One region of the Streptomyces sp. NPDC107517 genome, then DNA from elsewhere that is predicted to be linked to it. Evidence: riboswitches for the same ligand, from Rfam matches in the RefSeq annotation. Region 1 holds a riboswitch; each other region holds the start of a gene.
The links. Region 1 has a riboswitch for cobalamin ahead of ACZ67T_RS32555 (ABC transporter substrate-binding protein). Riboswitches for the same ligand answer to the same signal wherever they lie in the genome.

Region 1 (2,191 bases):
GCCTGCATGGTGGCGAACTTGCTGTGCGCGAGGGTGAATCCGTCCCGGCCGCTCAGCCGCGCGGCGGAGGCGGCGGACAGGTCATGGGCGTAGTCCACCTGTCCGGACAGCAGCGCGTTCAGCCGCGCCCGCTCCTCGTTGACGGGGACGAACTGCAGCTCGTCGATGTGCGGGCGCCCGGCCCAGTGGTCGTCCCACGCCCGGAACACCGCCTTGCCGCCAGGCGTGAAGGACGCGAACCGGAAGGGCCCCGACCCGACCGGGGACCGGAAGTCCTTGGTGTCCTTCGGCACGATCTCGGTACCGGCCGCGGCGAGCGCGCTCGGGAACTCGAAGTCGGGCTTTTGCAGTACGAGGGTGAGGTCACGCCCCGAGGCGCGGCAGGCGGCGAAGTCGACGGAGGCGAACAGCTGCTGCGAGGAGGCGGTGGTCTTCGGGTCCGCGATGCGCCGGTAGTTCCACAGCGCGTCGGCGGCGGTGACCGGTTTGCCGTCGTGGAAGCGGGCGTCCCGCAGCCGTATCCGCCAGGTCGATCCGGCCCGGTCGCTCTCCCAGGACTCGGCGAGCCTGCTCCGCACGGACATGTCGTCCTTGTACGTGAGCAGGCTGTCGTACAGGGCTTTGGAACGGGCCTGGTCGACGAAGAGCGGCGCGGGGTGCGGATCGAGCGTCTCCCGCGAACCGCCCGCGCTGAAGGCGGCCCGCAGCACCCCCGAACCGCCGGAGCCCTTACCGCTCCCCTTCGACTGTGACGAGGAGCAGGCGGCCAGCGCTGTCACCGCCGCGAGCGCACCTGCCCCGGCCAGTACCTGACGTCGTGCGAACGGTGGGGTCATGCCAGCGGGCTCCCGGAGCCGGGCCCGGAGGTGGCATCGACGCAGAGGCACATCGCACGGCTTGGCCGCACACGCATCGTCGACCTCTTCCTGGGGAGTCCACGCCCCGGACAGAACGGATGACGACGGGCCAGTCTCCTGACTCCCGGATCACCGCTCACCCCGCCTTCCGGCCCTGGAGGGCCGTGGCCATGGAGGTCGCTCCCCGGTCACAGTGGCGGGACCGCGCCGGACTCACACCGGCTTCCTGGTCCCCGTCGTACAGATGTATGGCGCCATTATGCAGAGCATGTCGCGGCCCATCGCGAGCGGGTGCGGCCGGCGGCGCACCACACCCCTCAAGCAGGGCGCCCGCGCCTACGGAACCATCGGTCCCAGTGGCGGGACCGCGCAGGAATCACACCGGCCTCCTCGTCCCGGCGGGTGAGGGGCCGCCCGCCGGTGATCGGCGGCGAGGCCCACAGGCCGCCCGTCCAAACGCGCACGCCCTCGCGACGCCACGGCACCGCTCGCACCCGGGAACGGCCCGTACGCCCCCAAAGGCCCCAAGGCGCAGAACAGGCCCATGGCATCTGCCCGCGCGAGCAAGTCGGCGCCGACCGACACCATGGGCCAAGCATCCTGTCACCAGGAGGACTTGGTCACTCCCGGCAGGTTCCCGGCATGTGCCTGAGCCCGCACGCTCACCCGCGACAGGCCGAACTTGCGCAGGTGTCCACGAGGCCGGCCGTCCACGCTGTCCCGGTTGCGCACGCGCGTCGCGCTCGCATCCCTCGGCTGGCGTCGCAGCTCCGCCTGTGCCGCGGCCTTCTCCTCTTCGGTGTACCGCTTGGAGGCCAGGACGGCCTTCAACTCGGCGCGCCGCTCGGCGAAGCGGGCCACGATCTCCTTGCGCTTCTCGTTCTTCTCGATCTTGCTCTTCTTCGCCATCAGACGCGCTCCCCTCGGGCCCGGATCCGGGCGACTGCGGCCTCGACGCCGATCACGTCCACCGTCTTGATGCCCCGCGCGCTCAGCCGCAGCCGGACGTAGCGGTTCTCGCTCGGCAGCCAGTAGCGCTTGCTCTGGACGTTGGGATCGAAGCGGCGGGACGTGCGCCGGTGCGAGTGGGAGATCTTTTTGCCGAAGCCCGGCCGCGCGCCGGTCAGTTGGCAGTGTGCGGACATGGTGGTGCTGCCTTTCTCTCCATCGACGTATCGATAATGGAAATCATTGTCGTATGCTACCTGTCATGACCCGCAACGAACTACGCCCGATCATCAAGCTCCGCTCCACCGCCGGAACCGGCTTCACCTGCGTGACCCGCAAGAACCGACGCAACGACCCGGACCGACTCGTTCGGCGCAAGTACGACC
Region 2 (2,191 bases), on a different contig from region 1:
GGCGCCCTCGCGCGTCACGAAGGAATTGAGGGACATGTTCTGCCCCTTGAACGGCGCGACTTTCACCCCCTGCCGCACCAGCCACCGGCAGATCCCCGCGGTGACCACGCTCTTCCCGGCATCGGACGTGGTCCCTGCCACCAGCAGTCCGCCACCACTCACGACTTCCCCCTCCGCAACAGTGCCCGCCCGGCGGCGCACACGCCGAGGGCCAGCCAGCTCACGCGCCGCGAGAGCCGCGCCGCCCGCTCGATGTCGGCGGTCTCCACGGCCCGGCCCGACGCGTTCAGTACGGGCCGGTGCTCGACCCGCCCGCCGTACGACAACGTGCCTCCCAGGCGCACTCCGAGCGCCCCCGCGAACGAGGCCTCGACGACACCGGCGTTGGGGCTCGGGTGCAGTCGCGCGTCCTCGCGCCACGCCGTGAGCGCGCCGCGCGGACGGCCGCCCGCGATTGCGGCCAGCACGCCGGTCAGCCGCGCCCCGGGCCAGCCGGCCACGTCGTCGAGGCGTGCGGAGGCCCAGCCGTAGCGGCGGTACCTGGCCGACTTGTGCCCGACCATGGCGTCCAGCGTGTTCACGGCGCGGAACGCGACGAGCCCGGGGACGCCGGCGACGGCGCCCCACACGAGCGCGCCCACGACGGCGTCGGAGGTGTTCTCGGCGACGGATTCGACGACGGCCCGCGCGATCCCGTCCGCGTCCAGGGCCTGCGGGTCGCGCCCGCACAGATGCGGCAGCCGTTCGCGCGCCGCGTCCACGTCACCGGCGGCCAGCGCGCTCCCGATGGCGCGCGCCTCGCGCCCCAGCGACGTACCGCCGACGACCGCCCAGGTGGCGGCGGCGGTCAGCGCGACGGAGGCGGCGGGGGAGCGGCGCGCGGCGCGCGCGGCGAGGCCACCGGCGAGGGCGGCGCCCCCGGCGCACACGGCGGTGTGCACGGCGCCCCACCCGCGGTGGTCACGCCACAGCACGCGCTCGACGGCGCCCGCGGCCCGTCCGAACGCGGCGACCGGATGCCCGCGGCGCGGATCGCCGATCAGGAGGTCGCCGAGGAGTCCGGCGGCGCTGCCGTACGCGAAGACGCGCTCGGCCCGCACGGTCAGCCCGCCGCTACGGCGAGGGGAACCCTTGTACTCGCTCTGAGCGGGAGCACCCGCAACTGGCAGCCGCGCATGGCGATATGTCCTCACTCAGGGTGTCCACGCCCTGGTTGGAAGAGACCGGCGGCGAGAGTTCCTGGCTCGCGGGGATCACTCCCCGGTGACAGTGGCGGGACCGCGCCGGATTCGCACCGGCTTCCTCTCCTGCTGCCGTAGATGGCCCCGGAAGTCCACCACGCCCCCCGAACGCCCGTCAACTTGCCGTTGACCTGCGAAGGGAGAGTGTGCTGAGGCCCACACGAAGCGGGGTGCGGGACGCCGTCGCGTCCCGCACCCCGCACTTCTGCCGGTTACCTCCGGTCAGGCGACGATCAGGAAGATCCCGTAACCGACGGCCGCCGCGCACAGGGCGAAGCAGGCGTACGCGCCGGAGACGGCGAGCCCCGCCGAACCGCCCTGGGCCGTCGCCGACTCCCGCTTGGCGAGCCCGACGATGCCGAGGGTGAACAGGCCCACGAGGGCCACCGTGATCACGAGGCTGACTCCGAACACGGAGCCGAGTGCTGCCCAGTCGATGTGCATAGCGCTGCTGCTTCCTTAGACCGTGGCCGGTCGCGCGGACTCCGCCGAGGGCGGGGCGGGCGAGGCGGGGATGGTGGTCTTCACGTCGGTGTCCAGGTCCGCGACCGTGCCGGCGGGCGGCGGGGTGACGGCCGCGATCGCGGTGGTCACGACGCCGGCGGGCTCGGCCGGGACGTCGACGCCGTCGATGTCGTCGTCCGTGACGTTCGTGTGGTCGATCGCGTTGCGCCGGGACAGCGCCCAGATGGTGCCGGCGCCGGCGATCAGGAGCAGCGCGGTGACGGCGACGCCCCACGAGCCCTGCTTGGTGAGGAACTCGGCGCCCGCGCCGACCAGACCGGCGGCCGGCAGGGTCAGGCCCCAGGCGATGAACATGCGGGTCGCGGTCGACCAGCGGACGACGCCGCCCTTGCGGCCGAGGCCCGCGCCCATGACGGCGCCGGAGCAGACCTGCGTCGTGGAGAGCGAGAAGCCGATGTGCGAGGAGGCGAGGATCGCGGTCGCGG
Region 3 (2,191 bases), on a different contig from region 1:
TCGCGACCCGCGATCGAGGTCCGGGCTCGCCGCCGGGCCGCCGCGCGGGATGATCGCCTGGCCGGCCATCTTCTCCTTGTTCCTCGGGTGCGGCATCGCCTGGGTCAACACATACCTGTCGTTGCACGGAGTACGTCACCTCGCTCCGGGGCCGACGGCGGCGGTGCTCTGGTGGCGGTCCTTGGGCTCACCGGGATCGCGGGGCGGGTGCGCCGGCCGCGGCTCGCCGGCCGACCGGAACGTGCGCGATGGCTACCGGGCGCGTTCAAGGAGCCGCTCTACGCGCCGCCTCCTCTGCTGCAACGCATGGTCGAGGCAGGGCTGTTGGGCCGGAGGACCGGTCGCGGCTTTCACCGCTACGACGCGCACACCGCCAAGGACCACCGGGGCTGAGAGGCAGGCCCGGGTACCGCTGCCGGGATGAGGGCCCGGCGGCGGCGAGCGGACGAGGCGGGAGACGGCGCACGGGGACCGTCTCCCGCTCCGCCCGCTGGCTGCTTTCCCCCACAGACGTGTCACACCTCACCGTCCGAAACCCGGACTCCCTGCCATCGCCCGACCGGCGACCCGTAGGGTGACCGACGCAGCTGGTTCGCCCCGTCCGCCAGACGGGAGTGTCGCAAGAGGGAACCCGGTGGGAATCCGGGACTGCCCCGCAGCGGTGAGTGGGAACGACCGCCGTCATCACGCACTGGGCCCCGACGAACGGGACCTGGGAAGCGATGGCCAGTAGGAGCCTCGTACGAGTTCCGTACGTGACGAGGCGCGCCCACGAGTCCGAAGACCTGCCATCTGCCCGTGCCCGTACGACGCGCGCGCGGACATTCCGGTGACCTCGAGGGCGGGTCGGCGTACGTACCGAGCGGACGACCGCGCCTTGCCGCGCGAGGACGTGCCGCCGGTCTGCCACTCCTTCTTGACCGCGTCGGTCTCCGGGATCCCAGGGATACGTCTCTCGAAGGAGATCTCCGTGACCACCAAGACCGCGGCCGCGGCAGCACGGGCCACCGTGTACGGCTACCCCCGCCAGGGACGGAACCGCCGGCTGAAGAAGGCGATCGAGGGCTACTGGCAGGGCCGCGTCACCGCCGACGCCCTCCGCGCCACCGCCGCCGACCTGCGCCGGATCAACTGGCAGGAGCTCGCCGACGCGGGCATCGGAGAAGTCCCCACCGGCGACTTCTCCTGCTACGACCACGTCCTCGACACCACCGTCATGGTGGGCGCGATCCCCGAGCGCCACCGCGCCGCCGTCGCCGTCGACGCCCTCGACGGGTACTTCGCCATGGCTCGCGGCACGCAGGACGTGGCGCCGCTGGAGATGACCAAGTGGTTCGACACCAACTACCACTATCTGGTACCGGAGTTGGGCCCGGACACCGCGTTCACCGCCGACTCCACCAAGCAGGTCACCGAACTCGGGGAAGCCCTCGCTCAGGGCTTGTCCGCCCGGCCGGTCCTCGTCGGCCCGGTCACGTATCTGCTGCTCGCGAAGCCCGCGCCGGGTGTCGCCGCGGACTTCGACCCGCTGACACTGCTGGACCGGTTGCTGCCCGTGTACGCCGACGTGCTCGCCGATCTGCGCGCCGCCGGCGCCGAGTGGGTGCAGCTCGACGAACCCGCCCTCGTCCAGGACCGCACTCCGGCCGAGTTGAACGCCGCCGCACGCGCCTACCGCGACCTGGGCGCCCTCACGGACCGCCCGAAGCTGCTGGTGGCCTCCTACTTCGGACGTCTGGGTGACGCCCTGCCAGTACTGGCCAAGGCACCGGTCGACGGTCTCGCCCTCGACTTCACCGAGGCCGCCGCCGCGAACCTCGACGCCCTCGCCGCAGTCGGCGGCCTGCCCGGCAAGCGCCTGGTCGCCGGTGTCGTCAACGGCCGCAACATCTGGCTCAACGACCTCGAGAAGTCCCTCAGCACGCTCGGCACCCTGCTGGGCCTTGCCGACCGGGTCGACGTCGCCGCTTCCTGCTCACTGCTCCACGTACCGCTCGACGCATCCCTCGAGCGGGACATCGAGCCCCAGATCCTGCGCTGGCTCGCCTTCGCCCGGCAGAAGACCACCGAGGTGGCCACCCTCGCCAAGGGCCTGGCCCAGGGAACCGACACCATCGCGGCCGAACTCGCGGCCAACAAGGCCGACTTGGCCTCGCGCGCCGGATCGCCGATCACCTACGACCCGGCCGTC
Region 4 (2,191 bases), on a different contig from region 1:
CCCACGAGCTCGATGGTGCCGATCAGGAACGCGACGGCGATCGAGAGGCCGGTGATGGCCAGGTTGTAGAACACCTTGCGCACCGGGTTCGAGAACGCCCACTGGTACGCGAAGTTCATGAACGTCCCGTCCAGGGTGTCGAACAGGCTCATACCGGCGGCGAACAGGAGCGGCAGGCACAGGATCGCGTACCAGGGCAGTCCGGCCGCCGCGCCGCTGCCCGCCATCACCATCAGCGTCACCTCGGTCGCCGTGTCGAAGCCGAGGCCGAAGAGGAAGCCGAGCGGGTACATCTGGCCCGGGCGGGTGATGGACTTGGTGAACCGGCCGAGGATCCGGTTCATGAACCCCCGTGAATCCAGGTGCTGTTCGAGCTCGGCCTCGTCGTACGAGCCCGCGCGCATCGCCCGGAACACCCGCAGGATCCCCACCAGGGCGACGAGGTTGAGCGCCGCGATGAGGTAGAGGAAGGACCCGGAGATGGTGGTGCCCATGACGCCGAGCGTCTGATGGGTGGCGGACCCCTCGTTCATGATCCGCCCGGCGAGCTGGGTGCCGCCGGCGATCAGCGCGGCGAGCACGACCACCACGCTGGAGTGGCCGAGCGCGAACCAGAACCCCACCGACACCGGGCGCTTGCCGTCGGCCATCAGCTTGCGGGTGGTGTTGTCGATCGCGGCGATGTGGTCCGCGTCGAACGCGTGCCGCATCCCCAGGGTGTACGCGGTGACGCCGAGGCCGATGCCGAAGGCCTTCGACCCCACCTCGTAGTGCTCCGGCACGACGAGCAGGAACAGCACGCCGAACGCGACGACATGGAGTGCGGCGATCACCGCGAGGAGCCCGGCGGTGCGGACGGTGTCCTCGCGCCGCCAGTGGAACGCGTCGCGTCCGGTCGCCGGGGACTTTACGGGCAGGGTCATGCGGTCACGCTCCAACACCTCGTGGAATCACTTCGTGAGATGCCGTGGCCGGTCTCCTGGCTGACGGGTGTCCGCGTCCGCCCCGGCCTTCCCAGCTGCGCGCGGCAGCCAGTGGCGTGGTGGGGCGAGGCGTCCCGAGTCGTCTCGTTGCCGAGGGACCCGGGGCCCGATCACAGTGGCGAGGGCCGCTTCGGTCTGGGTCTTTTGAGGGACCGTCACCGAATTCCCGAGCACCACGGCCCGCCCACAGTAGAGGCCGGTCGGTGACGCCTGCAAGGCTGCACAGCTGCGTAGGTGTGCGCGGGTATTCAAGATCACATCGGTGGCTGCGAGGATGGGGCCATGCATCTCGTCCCTGCCGAGCGCGCCGACCGCCGCACGATCGACGGCCACCGGGTCTGCGAAGCCATCGCCGCCATCGGTGAGCCAGGACATGTCCGCGCCTGGGCCGACCGGTTCTCGCTGCTCGCCGATCCCCGCCGCCTCGCGCTGCTCCTCGCGCTGTACCGGGCGGGGCCGCTGGCCGTGTCGGATCTCGCCGTCGCGACGGGCATGAACGACCCGGCGGTCTCACAGGCGCTGCGGCTGCTGCGCGCGGCCGGAGTGGTCGAGGGGGAGAAGGAGGGCAGGATCGTGCGCTACCGCGTCGTCGACGCGGCGACCGCGGACCTTCTCAAGCACTGCGCGACGGACGGCGCGCACTGACACGTGCGCGCCGTCGTGGCCTGCCGCTCCGTCCTTCAGTCCTGTCGGCCGTCGGCCCGGCGGCGCGCGGCGGTGATCTCCGCGTACGTGAGGTCGCGCCCCTCCCAGTGCGAGCCCTCGGCGGACTTGCCGGGCTCCAGGTCCTTGTAGACCTCGAAGAAGTGCGTGATCTCCAGGCGGTCGAACTCGGGGATGTCCTCGATGTCCTGCACGGAGGTATGGCGCGGATCGTGCGCGGGCACGCACAGGACCTTCTCGTCCATGCCCTTCTCGTCCCGCATCACGAACATGCCGATGGCGCGGCACTCGACGGTGCAGCCGGGGAACGTCGGATCGCCCACCAGGACGAGCGCGTCGAGCGGATCGCCGTCGCGCCCCAGCGTGCCCTCGATGTATCCGTAGTCCGCGGGGTACTGGGTGGAGGTGAACAGCATCCGGTCGAGTCTTATCCGGCCGACGGAATGGTCCATCTCGTACTTGTTGCGGGAGCCTTGGGGGATCTCCACGGTGACGTCGAACGCGTGGACCGCGTCGGTGCCGTGGGCTGCGTCGGTGTGTCGGAC

Region 2: it holds a riboswitch for cobalamin, as region 1 does, so the genes downstream of both, ACZ67T_RS07400 (cobalamin biosynthesis protein) here and ACZ67T_RS32555 (ABC transporter substrate-binding protein) in region 1, are expected to answer to the same signal.
Region 3: it holds a riboswitch for cobalamin, as region 1 does, so the genes downstream of both, metE (5-methyltetrahydropteroyltriglutamate--homocysteine S-methyltransferase) here and ACZ67T_RS32555 (ABC transporter substrate-binding protein) in region 1, are expected to answer to the same signal.
Region 4: it holds a riboswitch for cobalamin, as region 1 does, so the genes downstream of both, nicT (Nickel transporter NicT) here and ACZ67T_RS32555 (ABC transporter substrate-binding protein) in region 1, are expected to answer to the same signal.

The regions. Positions count from the first base shown of each region.
Region 1 is NZ_JBVJPM010000018.1:63,130-65,320, reverse strand. It holds gene ACZ67T_RS32555 (ABC transporter substrate-binding protein) at 1-836, opposite strand, end outside; cobalamin riboswitch at 948-1,131, opposite strand; gene rpsN (30S ribosomal protein S14) at 1,461-1,766, opposite strand; gene rpmB (50S ribosomal protein L28) at 1,766-2,002, opposite strand; gene rpmG (50S ribosomal protein L33) at 2,068-2,191, shown strand, end outside.
Region 2 is NZ_JBVJPM010000002.1:806,342-808,532, forward strand. It holds gene ACZ67T_RS07395 (cobyric acid synthase) at 1-162, opposite strand, end outside; gene ACZ67T_RS07400 (cobalamin biosynthesis protein) at 159-1,100, opposite strand; cobalamin riboswitch at 1,212-1,353, opposite strand; gene ACZ67T_RS07405 (hypothetical protein) at 1,464-1,685, opposite strand; gene ACZ67T_RS07410 (inorganic phosphate transporter) at 1,701-2,191, opposite strand, start outside.
Region 3 is NZ_JBVJPM010000044.1:6,119-8,309, forward strand. It holds partial or broken gene ACZ67T_RS42545 (3-hydroxyacyl-CoA dehydrogenase family protein) at 265-393, shown strand; cobalamin riboswitch at 572-807, shown strand; gene metE (5-methyltetrahydropteroyltriglutamate--homocysteine S-methyltransferase) at 971-2,191, shown strand, end outside.
Region 4 is NZ_JBVJPM010000007.1:92,276-94,466, forward strand. It holds gene nicT (Nickel transporter NicT) at 1-923, opposite strand, end outside; cobalamin riboswitch at 953-1,176, opposite strand; gene ACZ67T_RS18355 (ArsR/SmtB family transcription factor) at 1,266-1,628, shown strand; gene ACZ67T_RS18360 (inorganic diphosphatase) at 1,664-2,191, opposite strand, start outside.